DNA from 3 places in the Cupriavidus sp. 01L45 genome. Region 2 is predicted to be linked to each of the others. Evidence: predicted binding sites of a transcription regulator. Region 2 holds the regulator's gene; each other region holds the start of a gene.
The links. Region 2 encodes FNR, which switches genes on or off when oxygen is low (the NO sensors DNR and NnrR bind a similar motif). Its sites were predicted from a motif close to TTGATNNNNATCAA; they were not measured.

Region 1 (5,646 bases), on a different contig from region 2:
CCACCGGCGGGGTCGGCATGGGCCTGTCGATCGCCGCGGATATCGTCTCGCGCCACGGTGGCGAACTGAGCCTGGCCAACCGGCCGGAGGGCGGGCTGCGCGTGCGGATCGTGCTGCCGCGAGCCTGAGCGGCAGCTAGTGCGCGGCCGCTACCATTCAGCGGGCCGTTCCGCTGCCCATCGCCGCGAGCTGCACGTATTGAGAGCCGCGCGATCCGTGCGTGAAATCCAGCACGAAATCGCCCACATCGACGCGGGCCTGCAGGGCACGCCGCAGGTCGGCCGGCGTGGCGGCGCGCGGCGCGGACAACGCAGCCCGCACCAGCCAGGCCGCGCCGATGTAGCCAGCCAGCGTGGCGGGTGAAGCGGGCTCGTCCAGGAACTGCTTCATCCGGCCCACGTGCTCCTTGACCACGCGCAGGGTCAGGTCCTGCGGACCCGGCGCAATCTGCGTCAGCACGATGCCGCCGTTATAGCCGGCGCCGAGGATCTCGCGCGCCGCCAGCGGGTTGACCGCGGACAAGCCCACTAGGAAGCCGTACCACCCCCGCGCGGCCAGCGCACGGCCGAGATTGCCGTAGGCCAGCGTGTCGCCGGCCATGATCACCGCCGCCGGGCGCGCCGCGGCGATGCGCGACGCCGCCGCGCCGCTGTCGCTGCCCTTGCCGGCTTCCAGCGTCAGCGCTTGCAGGCCCGGCTCCTGCTCCAGCCGGCGCCGCCACGGCGTGCCTGCGGCCAGGCTTCCTGCAGCGAAATCCGGCGCCACGGCCAACACCAGCTGCTTGAGCCCGTAGCTGCGCAACTGGTGAATCGCCGCATCCAGTTCGGCGCGGTAGTCGGCCCGCGTGTACCAGACATGATCGGCCGCGAGCGACAGCCCCGATAAGGGCGCGACGATCTGCACGCCGCGCCGGGCCAGCTCGGGAGAGGCGGCCAGCACCGGCAACAAGGCGTCGCTGGGACCGAACAGGAGTTCGGCGCGCTCGCCGTCGACCAGCGACAGCGCCTGCGCGGTGGCCGCACGCGGATCGGTTTCGACTTCCCGCACCACGTGCACCACGCGCGGCTCGCGCGCGCCGGCGTTGGCCGCGTCGAACATGACCTTGGCGCCGGCCAGGTAGTCGCGCGCGAGATCGGCCTGCGCGCCGCCGCGATCCACCAGGTGGCCAATCACCAGCGGGCGTCGCGGGGGTGACTGCGCCAGTAACGTGGCGGGCGCCAGCAGAGCGCTGCCGAGGGCGGCCAGCAGGCGGCGGCGCGGCATTTGTGGCGCGCAATGCGCCTGCGCAATCAGGGGAGAAGCGTGCATGGGGGCCGAAGGGACGGATTGAGCTGGTGGATGGAAAGCCGGCAAGCGCGGGGCAGCCTATCCGGTCCAGGTGACGCTAGCATGACGCGGCGCACGCTGGTGACGGCCTGGCCGCTGGTGGCCGGCCAAGGGCCCTGGTGCCATGGGCCACGACTTGACGCCGGTCAACGCGCGCAGGAGCGGCCCCCACTACGATGAGCCATCCAATCCACCACGAAGGCCGCCCCATGGCTGATCTCGCCCGCGCCACCGCATCCGTCCCCGTTTCCATTGCCAGTCCGCCGAACACCTGCTCCGGCAATTGCGGCGCCGCCTGCAAGAGCAAGCAACTGGGCCGGGCCGCCTCGGCCCCGGACCGGCATGCCTTGTCGGACTTCCGCGAGCTGGCCGGCCGCATGGACATCAACGGCCCGCGCTACACCTCCTACCCCACGGCGGACCGCTTCCATGGCGGTTTTGGCGAGCAGGACTACCGGCAAGCACTGGCCGATTGCGCGGCCAGCGCTGGCGTGGATGCCGGCCGGCAGCCGCCCTTGTCGCTCTATGTGCATGTGCCGTTTTGCGAGAACATCTGCTACTACTGCGGCTGCAACAAGATCATTACCAAAGACCATCGCCGCAGCGCCCGCTATGTGGATTACCTGGCGCGCGAGATGGCGCTGGTAGCGCAACAACTCGGCGCGCGGCGCGAGGTGGTGCAATCGCACTGGGGCGGCGGTACGCCGACCTTCCTCGACCCGGCGGAGATGCGCCGCGTGATGGATGCCTTGCACCAGCATTTCAACCTGCTGCCCGAGGGCGAACACTCCATTGAGATCGACCCGCGCCGGATCGGCGACGCGCAGATGGCGCTGCTGGCCGAACTCGGCTTCAACCGCATCAGCCTGGGCGTGCAGGATTTCGACGCCGAGGTGCAGCAAGCGATCCACCGCGTGCAATCGCAGGCCGAAACCCGGGCAGTGGTCGACGCCGCGCGCCGGCTCGGCTTCCGCTCGGTCAGCATGGACCTGATCTACGGCCTGCCGCACCAGACCACGGCGCGCTTCGCCGCCACCGTGGAGCAAGTGCTGGCGATGCGCCCGGACCGGCTCTCCGTGTACAGCTATGCGCACCTGCCGCACGTGTTCAAGCCCCAGCGGCGCATCGACGAGCGCGCGCTGCCGGCGCCCGCTGAAAAACTCGACATCCTGGTCGGCACCATCGAACAGCTCACCGCCGCGGGCTATGTCTATATCGGCATGGATCATTTCGCGCTGCCGGACGACGCGCTGGCCGTGGCCCAGCGCGAGGGCCGGCTGCAGCGCAACTTTCAGGGCTATTCCACCCACGCCGGCCATGACCAGCTTGGATTTGGCGTCTCGTCGATCGGTGCGGTGGCGGGCCGCTATGTACAGAACGCGCGCACGCTGGACGATTATTACCGCGTGCTCGACGGCGGCGTGCTGCCGGTGATGCGCGGCTTCGCCATGCGCGATGAGGATCACTTGCGGCGTGAAGTCATCGGTGCGTTGATGTGCAACGGCGTGCTCGATATTGCAGCGGTGGAAGCCCGGCATCGCATCGACTTTGCCGCGCACTTCGCTGGCGAGATGGCGGACCTGGGGCGGCTCGCCGGGGAAGGCCTTGTGCGATGCGAGCCCGGCCGCATCGAAGTGACCCCGCTGGGCCGCTTGCTGGTGCGCCGGCTGGCGATGGTCTTCGACGGCTTCCTGCGTGAAGACGCGCGGCGGGCTGCGGACGCGGTGCCGGCAGTGGCACCAGCGGGAACCCCGGGCGCCGATGCAGGTACGCCGCTGCCGGCGCCACTGCGCTACTCGCGCGTGGTCTGAGCCACTGACGCCCGGCAGCAGGCAAACAAAAAGCCCGCGGCGAGCCGCGGGCTTTTTGTTCTCCGGGTCCGTTCCACCGCTTGCGCCGTGGTGGCCCCGGGATGATTTCCGGCCGGTTACTTCGACGCGTTGGCCATGTAGTCGACCGCTGCGATCACGTCGGCGTCCGGGCCGGCGTAGCCGCCCTTCGGCGGCATCACGCCCTTGCCCTTCAGGGCGAAGGCGTGAACGGCGTCCATGCCTTCCTTCAGGCGCGGCGCCCAGGCAGCCTTGTCGCCCAGCTTCGGCGCGCCGGCAACACCGGCGGCGTGGCAGGCGGCGCAGACCTGGTCGTAGACCTTCTTGCCCACTTCGGCGGAAGCCGGCGCTGCAGCAGCAGCCGGTGCGGCAGCAGCAGCGGGAGCTGCCGGGGCTGCTGCTGCGGCAGGCGCGGCAGCGGCATCCGAGGCAGCGGCGGTAGCCGGAGCGGCAGCAGCGGGCGCTGCGGGCTCCGGGAACTTGGCACCGCCGGCGTCGGCCATGTAGACCACGGCACGGCCCAGTTCGTAGTCGCTGTAATCGTCGGCGGTGGTGCCGGCGCGGGCTTGCATGGCGCCCTTGCCGTGCAGCACGGAGTTCAGCAGGCCGGTGAAGCCCTGGCCGATACGCGGAGCCCAGTCGCCGGCGGTGCCGTACTTGGGCGCACCGGCAGCACCGGTGGCGTGGCAGGCGGCGCAGACTTCCTTGTAGACCTGTTCGCCCGTCTTATAGACGCGCGCTGCATTCGGATCCTTCAGTTCGAGCGAGGCGACCGGCTTGATGCGGTCATTGACGGCTTCCACGGTAGCGGTGGAGCCCGCGCCTTCCTTGGCGCCGTGTCCGACAAAATTGACCAGCAGGATGATCACGATGATTGGCACCAGGAAGGCGGCAATCACCACAGCGATCAGCTGCTTGGGGGTCTTGATGGGAGACTCGTGTTCGTCGTGTGCGTTGTGGACGTCGCTCATACTCAACTCTCAATTTGCAGGAAACCTGTGGCCGCTCGCGATCGGCTGCTTATGTGGCCGCTTGCTCGGTGGCCAATTCCCCCTGGCCAATTGCGTGCATCGGACTGTTATCCGGCGTCAACTGTCCCCAAAGGGGCCAGCCAGCGGGGTATGCCACCGCCATCCACCGACCTGATGTGGACGTTGCGCAGCCCCGTTTTTACACAAATAACTCGCGATTATAGCCTCAAAGGCCTATGGCATGAGGCAAAAGCGGCTTGGAAGAGACGTCACCACGCCACCCTGATTGAGCCGGACATGGACGTCCGCGGACAAACACGGTATCCTATGCGACTTTCCGGCAGCGGCACTCGCGCGCTGCCTGCGAAGTACCCCGTCATACCCTGTGCGCCCGTAGCTCAATGGATAGAGTACTGCCCTCCGAAGGCAGGGGTTGCTGGTTCGATCCCAGCCGGGCGCACCAAGATTCCACCTTGCAGTTGCTGCCACGGCAGACGATTTTCTCGCTGAGCCTGAGCATGCGATCCGGTACCGGATAGTTGCAAGCCAGGATGCCCTCGCACATTTCATAGAGGAAATCTCCGCCATCCAGCCCAAGCTGGTCGCGCACGAAGGAGATGGCGCCGGTCAGGAACTTGACTCCTGGGGCGTCGCGGTAATAGCGCGCGAAGAGATCGAAGCGCTCCGCAATGCCAGCGCGCCGGGGAAAGCCGCCGACGCCTTCCGCGAGATACGAAAATGACCGTTCCGATTCAATCATGGCAAACAGCCCAAGCTGCCAAAAGCCGTGGCGTGGAACCGTTGCAAGGAAGTTCGGATTGCCACGCCCGGCGTTGAGCATCAGCCGGTTCGAAACGCTGCCCGCCAGCTTGATCAGCTCGTCCTTGAGTTCAAAGGGCGAGAGGTTTGCGAACTTCGACATATCCGGTCGACTCATGGCATATCGCCCAGAATATTGCACCGCGCAACGCAAGAGTTCTGGCATGCGATGGTGTTATCCACCGGCCTGAAGCCGCGTCTGGGGATACGGGCGGGATCCAACGGGGACCACCCACCAGTAATCGGCCGGAGCCTCCGGCCTACTCTATGAGACGGGGCGATACCCGGGCATGCCAAATCAAATACGCTTGCCCGGACATTGCGCTGACAACTAGCATTTGACCTGAGTGGTCTTCTCTTTCGCATGGAGTTCGGGAGGAGTCGCGTTACCACCGTGCGTCTCAAGGTATTGACAGGCTTTGACAATATCGTTTGCCAGCAACATCGCCACCGTCTGATTGATATGTGGCCGGATGACAACCCGAAGACTGGTCACGGTCTCGGCATTCGGTGGCATGGAATACGCGGAGAGAACCCAGCCATGCTCGCGGACCTTGTTTGAGACATCGAATTCGTTGAAATTCTTGATCTTCTTGTTCAGCGTCACTGCGACCACGGGGATACGTTGCGTCTCGTTCATGATGTCGAAGTACCCACTATCGACCAGCACCTTCCGCAGCGCGATCGCATTGTCCAGCGTG
Region 2 (5,646 bases):
ACGGCGCAGGCCCTTGCGGCGCGGCGCGCCTTCGGCGCCATTGCCGGCATCGCCGGCCGGCGTATCCGCCTGGCGGACGTCTTGATCAACAGAATCGGACAAGGTATTCACATTCGGATGTTGCATGGTGTTCAGTTGGACACGCGCTCGTCGTGCTCGCTGGGGTGCGCCGGATTCGTCTTGGACGCCCCCGGGACTTCGGACTCCTGCTCGCCGGAGGCCACTTGCTCGTGGTAACCGTTGGCGGGTGCTTCCGTTTGCTCATTTGCTTCGCCGTCGTCGACGGCATCCTCCACGGCTGTGCCGTCAAGCCGCGCCCCCATGGGCCCGGCGGACACCAGTTCGCTCTCCGGCCCATCATCCGGCTCGGACACCGCGGGTACTTCAGCCTCGGGCACGGCTTGCGCTTGCACCGAGGCGTCCTTCTTTTCAAATGCTTCCACCAGTTCGGCGATGCCATCCGTGGCACCGGCATCGAGGACACCGGGGACGGAGCGGGTCAATTCGCCAGCATTGGACACATCGGCGACGGCAGCGCCAGCGCCGCCCGCAGGCTCCTCGCCGGCCTCCGCGAACGCTTCTTCGTCGCTTCCGGCCGGCAAAGCGGGCACAGTGCCCAGGGCCTCGAAATCTATGGGCTCCTGGTTCAGCAGCGCGGCTTGCGTCTGCGCCTGGACATCCTCCAGCGGCGGCAACTCATCTAGCGAGCGCAGGCCAAGGTCATCAAGGAAGTTCTTGGTGGTAGCGTACAAGGCCGGCCGGCCCGGTACGTCGCGGTAGCCGATCACCTCGATCCAGCTACGGTCCTCGAGCTTCTTCACGACTTCGGTGCTCACCGCAACACCGCGGATTTCCTCGATATCGCCCCGGGTGACCGGCTGCCGGTAGGCGATGATCGCCAGCGTCTCCATGACCGCGCGGGAATATTTCGGCGGCTTTTCAGGATTCAGCCGGTCCAGGTATTCGCGCATGACGGGGCGGCTCTGAAAGCGCCAGCCGCTGGCCAGCGCCACGAGTTCCACGCCGCGCTGCTCCCAGTCGCGGCGCAACTCTTCCAGCAGCACCCGAATGGTGTCGGCACCGACGTCGTCGGCAAAAAGCCGGCGCAAGTCATTGACGCGCAAGGGTTCCTGCGCACAAATCAGCGCGGTCTCGAGGACGATCTTCGCCTCTTGGGTATTCATGTGATTGCGTGCAGCCTGTCTTTGCACCTGCGCCCCGGACAAACCCGGACGCACTGGAGATTGCGGGTTCAGCGGTTGGAATTGCCACCGCCATCTGACCGCGCAGCCAACCACAATGCTTGATGCATGCAGTCGTGCGCTTTCTTTTTTGCATCGGGTGCCGGACCTGCCCGGCAGGAGATCGCCCGGCCACCGGCTTTACCTGCCGGTCGACGGAGCCCTTGCGTCGCGCCTTCCCCCTGATGTGGCGGACCTGTCCGGCACGACGTCCGTCGCTCCGGGTGCAAGAAAAATACGGATATCGGGCCTGCTTGGCCTATTTCACCCCGCCCTGCCGTGGCTGGTCTTTTGAACCAAATAATCTTTTGAACCGGACGGCGGATTGGGAACGGTCCCTGGCGGTAATACGTGCTGGAGGGTTCCTGGCATGCATCCCCGAGTGCGAATGCTACCTGACGATGCCACGATGAAATACGCTGCGCGATATCGCTGTTCTTGCGATTGTATGGCATTCCCTGGCAAACCTGCAACCGATTCACACAGGCATCTGCCCGACAAAGTGCGTAATGCGCCATGAAGCGGCGTATCAGAAGACCAGACAGAAGCCGTGCGCGGCCAGCGTCTCTGGCAAAAGCAGCGCGCGCGCCACCCCGACGACACCAAAGGCAGCCACTGCCAAACCGGCAAGGGTACGTACCGCCGGGCGGCYCGACCACTGCCTGAGGTAGCCGGACAGGCCCGAGATAACCAACAGGTTTGGCAAAGTGCCCAGTCCGAACACGGCCATCACCAGCGCACCCGAAGGGGCGTTCCCGGCCAGCAGCGCCATCGCCAGGGCGCCATAGACCATGCCGCATGGTACCAGCCCCCAGGCCAGCCCCATGCCGTAGCGGCGCAGCAGCCGCCCCTGTGGCAGGCCCAAGGGCGCCAGGCGCACGCCCACGGCGGCAAGAAAACGGAGCAAACCGCCAGCGCCGCGCGCGGCAAACCGCTCCAGCCAGCCAGCCCCCACGGCGCGCCCACGCAACATCCATAATCCCGACATCACCAGCATCATGCTGCCGATTCCGAACAGCCAGCGCTGCAGCGGCAAGTACTGGGCCTTCCACACACCGGCGCCCAGGGTACCCAGCAAGGCGCCCAACAGCGCATACATGCTCAGCCGCCCGGCATGCATCACCAGGAGTTCGAGCAGCCAGTGGCCTGGCCGGCGCAGGATGGTGGCCGGCACACGGGCCGTGCCGCCTTGCTCGGCCGCAAGCGCAATGCCGCCACACATGGCCGCGCAATGCACACCACCTAGCAAAGCCAGGGTAAAAACGCTGAAGAGCACGCCTACGGTCAACTTCTCCTCCCAATCACATCGCCTGGCGCGGTAAAATGCGCCCTACGCGCCCCCGCGACTCCAAGAGGCGCTATCAACATGAAGCCCAGCGCCCGCGCACATCCGCGCAATCGCAAATCATGACGACGGGCACGGCAGGCGGCGCCACGCAGATGGCAGGCCCCGCCAGACCCGCGCCAGGCTAATGTGGATAGCGCTTCCAACCGACAGCTCTCAACGTCAAGCTTTCAACTCAATGCGCCTGCCACACGCGCTTGAGTGATTGCGCTAAACCGACAGGCCCCAATTGCTAACATCCATTCCCATTACCGAGATGTCGCCCCGCTGCTCCACTTGCTCGCTGGGACAGCTCTGCCTGCCCGTCGGCATGTCGCAGCAGGACCTCGAAAAAATGGATTCGCTGGTGCAGGAGCGCGTGCGCGTACGCAAGGGCGAGACCCTGTACCGCCTCGGCGATCCGCTCACCGCCGTCTATGCGATCCGCTTCGGCACGCTCAAAACCCACCTGACGATGGAAGATGGCCGCTCGCAGATCACGGGCTTCCACCTCCCCGGCGAAGTCGTCGGGCTCGACGGCCTTGGCGAAATGCAGCACGCGTCCGACGCCACCGCCCTTGAGGATACCGAAGTTTGCGTGGTGCGCTTCGGCGACCTCCAGTCGCTGTCCGGTGCGCTCCCGTCGTTGCAACATCAGTTCATGCGGCTGATGAGCAAGGAAATCTCGCAGGACCAGGTGATGCTGATCACGCTGGGCTCGATGCGCGCCGAAGAGCGGCTTGCCGCCTTCCTGATCAACCTTTCGGAGCGCCTTTCCGCGCGCGGCTATTCGGCCTCCGAGTTCGTGCTGCGCATGAGCCGCGAGGAGATCGGCAGCTACCTCGGGCTCAAGCTCGAAACCGTCAGCCGCCTGTTCTCCCGTTTTGCGGAAGCCGGGCTGATCCAGATCCGCCAGCGGCACGTCAAGCTGGTCGACATGACAGGCATCAAGCAGATCATCAACAAGTCCTGCTAGTCCGGCAGGCATCGACCGGCCGCGCGGAGTTTCCCGGCTCCCGCGGCATTGGCAGCCGCCTTGCCTTCCTTGCGTGGTGCCAATACCACGTCGCGCCGGCCTGGTCACGACACTCCTGCTCCGCCGCCCCCTGCCCCGCGGCGCGAAGACGCGCATCGCGCTCACTCCAGTTCGTCTGTCTCCGCCAGCCGCGTGGGCATGGTGTAAAGCGTCAGGCCGCTCGACAACGAACAAAGCACCCACGCGACCAGGAAGCCCACGGTGTAAACCGCCTCCCGCGACGCCTCGACCGGCTGTCCGAAGAAGCGCAGATCGCCGGGATCGACCATCGAAAACACCAGGGCGGTCGTCAGCCCGGCTACCAGGAAGCCGGGCCATAGCACCCACATCAGCCAGCGCAGTCTCATGGTCACCTCGCCTGCGCCGTGGCCGGCTCAGCCTGCCGCCCGATACCCGTCTTCTCGACCACCAACCCGTGCCGCGATACGCCATCGACAACGGGCGGGTCCGGGTGCGTCATGGCCAGCCAGATCGTGACCCCGCAGGCCACCATCGCCAGCAAGGGCCCGCTCATCAGCAGCCATGGCCAGGGTTCCTTCCACCAGGGATTGCTTTGCTGCATCATCAGGCCTCCTCTAGATTTCTCGGTTCAAAGATTGCGCGGTACGATGAAGCTGGTGCCCTGGCTGATTTCCGCACCGCCCCCACTGTCATCTCCTGTCGCAGTGACCGTCACCTGGATCTTGTGGGTGCCCTGGCCAGCGGCTTCGATCGGCACGCGCACGCGAATCGGAATCAGGCGGTTTGAGGTGGGCTCGAGATTGCCGGCAGCGTGATCGTATTCCACGGCCAGGCCCTTCAGGTCATCACTGTCCGCGCGAATGGCCACATGCATCGGCGCCTCGGTCGTGTTGATCAGTTGCAGGCGATACACGTTCTCGATCCAGCGTCCCTCCACTTCCCTGCCCAGCGCGCCGCGGTCGCGGATGATATCGACCTTGAGCGGTGTGCGCATGGCCAGCGACACCGTGAAGCCGGCAACCAGGGCCAGCCAGATCACGGAGTACACCACCGTGCGCGGCCGGAACAGACGCTTGCGCGCCTCCGCCTCGGGCAGCACGCTGCGCATGGCGTTCTCCGAGGTGTAGCGGATCAGCCCGCGCGGATACGCCATCTTGTCCATGACCTGGTTGCAGGCGTCGATGCAGGCGCCGCAACCGATGCAGTCGTACTGCAGGCCGTCGCGAATATCGATGCCGGTGGGGCAGACCTGCACGCAGATGCTGCAGTTCACGCAATCGCCCATGCCGGCGGCCTGGTGGTCCACCTTGCGCGAGCGGCTGCCGCGCGGCTCGCCGCGGCCCACGTCATACGTCACCACATACGTGTCGCGATCGACCATCACGCTCTGGAAGCGTGCATAAGGACACATGTACTTGCACACCTGCTCGCGCATGAAGCCGGCGTTGCCCCAGGTGGCGAAGGCGTAGAACAGCATCCAGAACGTTTGCCACGGCCCCAGCGACAGGCTGAGCACGTGGCCGCCCAACTCGCGAATGGGCGAAAAGTACCCGACGAAGGTAAAGCCGGTCCATAGCGCGATCACGATCCAGAGCGTGTGCTTGGTGGCCTTGAGCCGCAGCTTGCGCGCGCTCCACGGATCGCCATCCAGGCGGATGCGGGCAAAGCGATCGCCTTCCACATGCCGCTCGATCCACATGAAGATTTCTGTGTACACCGTCTGCGGACAGGCATAGCCGCAGAACAGGCGACCCGCGATCGCCGTGAACAGGAACAGCGAGAGCGCGGAAATCACCAGCAGCACGGACAGGTAGATCACATCCTGCGGCCAGAGCACCAAGCCGAAGATGTAGAACTTGCGCGCGCCGAGATCGAACAACATGGCCTGGCGGCCGTTCCATTGCAGCCAGGGCATGCCATAGAAGAACAGCTGGGTCAGGACCACCATCCAGACCCGCCAGCTCGAAAACGCCCCTGTGACTGAGCGCGGATAGATCTTGCGGCGGACTTCGTACAGGGTTTCATCCGAGGTTTCCCCATCCCCCGTGGCGGATGCGGGCTCCCGCAGAGGCCCCCAGGCGGCT
Region 3 (5,646 bases), on a different contig from region 2:
CTGCGCGTGTATTCCACCGAGGAAATGTTCGATGCGGTGGAGACGCTTGCGCGTGCGCGGCCGCTGGCCGGCGATCGCCTGGCGATCATGACCAACGGCGGCGGCGCGGGCGTCATGGCTACCGATGCCTTGATCCTCGGCGGCGGTCGGCTGGCCACGCTGGAGAACGGCACGCTCAAGCAGCTGGACAAGGTGCTGCCGCCGACCTGGTCGCACGGCAATCCCGTCGACATCGTCGGGGATGCTCCCGTCGAACGCTATGCGGAAACCCTGCAGCTGCTTGCGGCGGACCCTGGCGGCGATGCCATCCTGATCATCCACGCGCCCACGGCGATCGTGCTCAGCAGCGATATCGCCATCGCCCTGACAAGCAAGCCGTTGACAGCATCGCGCCCCGTATTTGCGAGCTGGCTTGGTGGCGACTCGGTGGCGCACGCGCGCCAGATCTGCCGGCACGCCGGGCTCCCCACCTACGACACGCCAGAGCAGGCGGTGCGCGGCTTCCTGCAGGCCGTGGCCTATCGCCATAACCAGGAACTCCTGATGGAGACGCCGCCATCGGTGCCGGCCGGCCCCGCGCCTGACACCGAACGCGCGCGCCAGTGCATCCGCGATGCGCTAGCCGCAGACCGGCCGATGCTGACAGAGCCCGAGGCCCGCACCGTCCTCGCAGCCTATGGCATCCCCGTAGTGGAGACCCGGACCGCCGGCGATATCGACACCGCCGTCGCCGCCGCCGAAGCCCTCGGCTTTCCGGTTGCCGTGAAAATCCTGTCGCGGGATATTACGCATAAATCGGATGTGGGCGGCGTGGCGCTGAACCTGCAGTCGGCTGGCCAGCTGCGGCAGGCCCTGGAGCGCATGCAGGCCCGCATTCGCGGCGAACAACCCCGGGCCCGGCTCGATGGCTTCACCGTGCAGCGTATGATCAGCCGGCCAGGCGCGTTCGAACTGATCGTGGGCGCCACCACCGATCCGGTGTTCGGCCCGGTGGTGCTGTTCGGCCACGGCGGCACCGCCGCGGAGCGCATCGCCGACCGCGCCATCGCCCTGCCGCCGCTGAACGTCAGCCTGGCGAAAGATCTTGTCAGCCGCACGCGGATTGCGAAGCTGCTCGACGGCTACCGGGACCAGCCGCCAATCCGGCACGACGCCCTGTACCAGGTCCTGATGCAACTGTCGCAACTGCTGTGCGACCTGCCGGAAATCGTTGAGCTCGATATCAATCCGCTGCTGGCCGATGGCGCCGGCGTGCTGGCGCTGGACGCGCGAATCGGCGTGGCCCCCGCCATGCAGCCTGGGGCCGCCCGCCTTGCCATCCGCCCCTATCCCAAAGCGCTTGAGGAAACGGTGACATGGCACGGCGCACCATTGCTGCTGCGCCCGGTGCACCCCGAAGACGAGCCCGCTTACCAGGCATTTTTCGCCGCCCTGGCGCCGGAGGATATCCGCATGCGTTTTTTTTGCATGATCCGGCAGCCGCCGCACACCCAGCTCGCACGCATGACCCAGATCGACTACGCACGCGAGATGGCGTTCGTCGCCGTCAGTCCGGCAGGCAGCGGGCCGAAGGCCATCCTGGGCGAAGTAAGGGCCGTGGCCGACCCCGACAACCTGCGTGCCGAGTTCGCCGTGACGGTGCGCTCCGACTGCAAGCGCCAGGGCATCGGCGGCCTGCTGCTGCGCAAGATGGTGGCCTATTGCCGCGCACACGGCACGCGGGAACTGGTCGGGACCACGCTGGCGACCAATACGGCGATGCTCCGGCTCGCCGAAAGCAGCGGCATCCACGTTCTGCGCGGCGACCGGCCGGCCAGCGACGGCGTGGAACTCCGCCTTTTGCTGACGGAGCCATCCGCGGCCAATGCGCCATGACCGGTCCGCCCCGCCATGGCCGGCTCCTTTGGCGAGCAGAATGCGCAAGCCGTCGTGATCGCCGAACCCTTCTAGCGCGGCCGAAGTGCGCGCGCCCTTGCTACAGCGCGCCATTGGTGTGATCTACCTGCCAGAATCGGAGCGAGCAAGCCACTATTTCGCCGCCGCCATTGCAGCGGCTGTATTGCGGACTCACCTTGCGGACACCCCTTGGCGGGTCCGGACGCGGGAAAAACCGGCGAGGTTCATCGCCTGCCGCCCGGCGCCCCGAACATGTGCTCCTGCTTGCGCTGGCATGGCGTGCAGCGCCTGGCGGTGGGGTACGCTTGCAGGCGCGGAAAGGGAATGGGCTCGCCGCAGTCCTGGCACGCGCCGTAGCGCAGCTTGCCGATGCGCGCCCGCGCCGCTGCAATGTCGGCCAGTTCCATGCGGTAGTGCTCGGTCATCGCATCGTCCATGCGCTCCCCAGCGGTCTGCCCGGCAAGTTCGGCGTTGCCGCCCGGCTCGGCGCCCGCGGACACAGTGCGGGTCACGGCCACCGCATCCATCTGGCCGCGGATCCTTTGCTCGATGCCGTCCAGCAAGGCAACCAGGCTGGAGAGTTGCTCTTTGGTCAATTCGGACATGGTGCACTCCCGGTGCGCGTCGAGGCGAGTCCACTCAATGATGCAATGACGCCGGGCCAGCGGCTTGCGCCAGATCAAATGTCGTGATGCGGATCTTGTCGCCCCCAGCGGCATCCCGGATAACGCCGGGGGCGGCAGGGACCATGGCGCCGGCCCTGGGCTTGGGCGGCCGCCACCATTCGGATCCTGCCGCGCAGCCCGCGCAAAGGATGGCCGCAAGGCAAACCGCGAGGCCGCGCAAACGCGCGGCGCCGCTGCCCAAGCCCTCATCGGAACGTTTCATCCGCATTGCCGCTCTCCCGTCGCCGGCGCAGCGGCTGCCGGCATGAAGCATCCGCAGCGTTGCGCGCCAGACCCCTGTGCCGCTTCAATATAGGCGGGTAGCCGCCGCCCGGCTTGATCCCCGTCAAGCTAGCTTCCGGTGGCCCGCATAGCATGGAAGCATGACCTGTCCAGAGTGCAAACAGGGAGACAGCTACCCAGGGAGATCCCAGCATGGATTCGGCGGTACTCACGCAAGCCCTGATGTGCCCCGCGGCCTACCCGCACCCGGTAGACAAAGTCAGCCTCATCGAGACGCACATTTCGCAAGTCTTCCTGGCCGGCTCCTTTGCTTACAAGGTGCGCAAGCCTGTGCACCTCGACTTCGTCGATTTCTCCACGCTGGCCGCGCGTAAAGTGGATTGCGAGGCCGAAGTGGAATTGAATCGCAGGATGGCGGCGGCGCTCTATCTCGGCGTGGTACCGGTCGTGGCGGGGCCATGCCAGCGCGATGTCCGCGTGGAAGGTACTGGCGAGGCGCTGGAGTTTGCGGTGAAAATGCGCCGCTTCCGGCAGCGAGACCTGCTTTCCGCCATGGCGGAGACAAATCGGCTGACCGGTCTCCATATCGAAACGCTGGCCCGCCGGCTTGCGGCGATCCACTTGGCTGCGCCCGTGGCCGGCGACGGCACCGGCCACGGCACGCCGGCGCGGATCACGGCGGTGATGGAACAGGCCTTGGCCGGCGTCGCCGCTCTCGCCTCCGGCACGGCTGCGGCGGCACGCGTGGCGGCGCTCCTGCGCGAACGGGCCGCGGCCCTGCAGCCCGCGTTTGCCAAACGGCTGGCAAGCGGTCATGTGCGGGAGTGCCACGGCGACCTGCACCTTGGCAATATCGTCATGATCGATGGCGCGCCCACGCCTTTTGACTGCCTTGAGTTCGATGCCGGGCTGCGCTGGATCGACACGATCAGCGATACCGCCTTTCTCTTCATGGATCTGCTGCATGCTGGCCGGCAAGACCTTGCCTATTGCCTGATCAATACCTACCTGGAATGCAGCGGCGACTATGCCGGCCTGACCGTGCTGCCGTTCTACACGGCGGTGCGCGCCGTGGTGCGCGCGCGCGTGCTGCTTGAGCGGGCGCGCCAGCGCAGCGTGGGGGGAACCAGCACCGCCGAACAAGCGGCGGCGACGCAGGTGCGCTGCAACGATCTGCTTGCGCTGGCCTGTGGCGTCCTGACGCGCCGGCCGGGCGCGATTATCATCATGCATGGCCTCTCCGGCAGCGGCAAAAGCACCGTTTCAGAGCAACTGGCGCTGGCCGCGGCCATGGTCCGCGTACGCTCCGACGTGGAGCGCAAGCGTCTGCCGCGTGGCAACCCCACGCTGCGTCATGATCATTACTCGCCTGGCGATACCGCCCGCGTCTACCGGCGGCTGCTGGGAATCTGCCGGCTTGGCAGCGGCGCGGGCGTTCCGATGATCGCCGACGCGACCTTCCTGGCGCGCGAGCAGCGGCTGCGTTTCGCATCGCTGGCCGCGCGCCGGGGCGTGCCTTTTTCCATCGTCGATTGCAATGCCGACCTGGCTACCCTGCGCGAACGCATCGCCACGCGCGCGCGCCAGGGCGGCGACCCGTCCGACGCGGACCTTCAGGTGCTGGAGTGGCAACGGCGCGCGCAAGAGCCATTGGGCAGCGACGAATGGGGCCATGTGGTGCGCATTGCCGGCGCCGGATCAGCCGGCTGATGCGGGTCAGGCCGCGCGATCGATGCCGAGCCGAGCCCGAAGCGATATCGCTGAACGAGGACCAGGTGCCGTTGCCGGCGCGGAATGCTGGGCTTTCCCGTCAGCGCCATAACGCAGTAAGCGCGGTAAGCGCAGTAAGCAAGGGCGCTGAGGCAACAACGCGGTAGCGCGCGGGCGCGGCGGCTCAGGCCTCTTTCGGCGAAAGCCACGCAGGCCGCTGCGCGCTCCCGGCACGTCCGTTCGCGGCTTCCACCTGGTCCGCGAAGGCGCGCAGGTCCGGCAGTGCCGCCCCGCTGGCCACCTCGCTCTGGCGCAGCGCCAGTACCGGCGACGACGGCGCCGCGGCCAGGCGGGAAACCTCCGCCGCCGCAGTGAAGGCGCCTTGCCGCGCCATCACGCAGATCACCGAGGTCTCGCAGGTCAGCGGCAGGTGGTCGCGCAGGAAGCTGCGCATGGGAGCGGCAAGGTGGCCGACCCAGACGGGCGCGACGATGACAAGCCGCCGGCACTTGTCCAGCGCCGGGCCGGCGTAGCGGTAGCCTACGCGCCGGTGCAGCACGATATCGAACACGCAGCGCGCATCGCCCAGCAAGCCGGCGCGGCTGGTCTGGTCGCTGACCTCCGCGAGCGGCCAGCCCGAATACGCCGCCAGTGCTTCCGCGGCCTGCCGGGCCGTTCCGGTGCGCGAGTAATAGACGATCAGGATGTCTTCCATCAATGGCTCCTCAACGCTGGATCCGGGTAGTCCGCGTGCCGGCCAGCGACAGGTTGATCATGATGCTGGCGTACTGCATGACATTCCCGCGCCGCTGGTGTGCCAGCAACCAGTCTGGGAAGCGTCCGGAGGGGGACCATTGATTCACGTCAAGCCAGTTGCCACGCTTTTGCCCGCTGACGCCCCGTTACGCCGCGGCCGGGGGCGCATGCACCAGCAGTACCGGCTGGCGGCATTGCCGCACCAGCCCCTCCGCCACGCTGCCCATCAGCAGGCGCCGCACGCCGCGTCGCCCGTGCGTGCCCACCACGATCAGCTCGGCATGCGTTTGTTGCGCCGCCTGCTCGATCGCGCTGGCGACGTCGCCCAGCGCCAGCGGCTCGTCCACGATCAGCGTCTTGCATGCCACCTGCTGCG

Region 1: a site for FNR is predicted at 1,463-1,476, ahead of hemN (oxygen-independent coproporphyrinogen III oxidase). Genes of this name have one in related genera too.
Region 3: a site for FNR is predicted at 2,566-2,579, ahead of AC1DT6_RS36210 (TraR/DksA family transcriptional regulator). Genes of this name have one in related genera too.

What each region holds. Positions count from the first base shown of each region.
Region 1 covers NZ_JBFTSG010000006.1:49,100-54,745, forward strand. Annotated here, with positions in the region: gene AC1DT6_RS05680 (ATP-binding protein) at 1-128, shown strand, start outside; gene AC1DT6_RS05685 (ABC transporter substrate-binding protein) at 157-1,308, opposite strand; gene hemN (oxygen-independent coproporphyrinogen III oxidase) at 1,704-3,137, shown strand; gene AC1DT6_RS05695 (c-type cytochrome) at 3,254-4,126, opposite strand; tRNA gene AC1DT6_RS05700 (tRNA-Arg) at 4,514-4,589, shown strand; partial or broken gene AC1DT6_RS05705 (bifunctional aspartate transaminase/aspartate 4-decarboxylase) at 4,620-5,063, opposite strand; gene gad (glutamate decarboxylase) at 5,277-5,646, opposite strand, start outside.
Region 2 covers NZ_JBFTSG010000021.1:21,961-27,606, forward strand. Annotated here, with positions in the region: gene rluB (23S rRNA pseudouridine(2605) synthase RluB) at 1-126, opposite strand, end outside; gene scpB (SMC-Scp complex subunit ScpB) at 132-1,184, opposite strand; gene AC1DT6_RS16280 (sulfite exporter TauE/SafE family protein) at 1,771-2,529, opposite strand; gene fnr (fumarate/nitrate reduction transcriptional regulator Fnr) at 2,816-3,541, shown strand; gene AC1DT6_RS16290 (hypothetical protein) at 3,703-3,948, opposite strand; gene AC1DT6_RS16295 (FixH family protein) at 3,951-4,166, opposite strand; gene ccoG (cytochrome c oxidase accessory protein CcoG) at 4,191-5,646, opposite strand, start outside.
Region 3 covers NZ_JBFTSG010000076.1:23,414-29,059, reverse strand. Annotated here, with positions in the region: gene AC1DT6_RS36215 (bifunctional acetate--CoA ligase family protein/GNAT family N-acetyltransferase) at 1-1,875, shown strand, start outside; gene AC1DT6_RS36210 (TraR/DksA family transcriptional regulator) at 2,121-2,501, opposite strand; gene AC1DT6_RS36205 (bifunctional aminoglycoside phosphotransferase/ATP-binding protein) at 2,997-4,514, shown strand; gene AC1DT6_RS36200 (flavodoxin family protein) at 4,699-5,229, opposite strand; gene AC1DT6_RS36195 (hypothetical protein) at 5,240-5,377, opposite strand; gene AC1DT6_RS36190 (universal stress protein) at 5,417-5,646, opposite strand, start outside.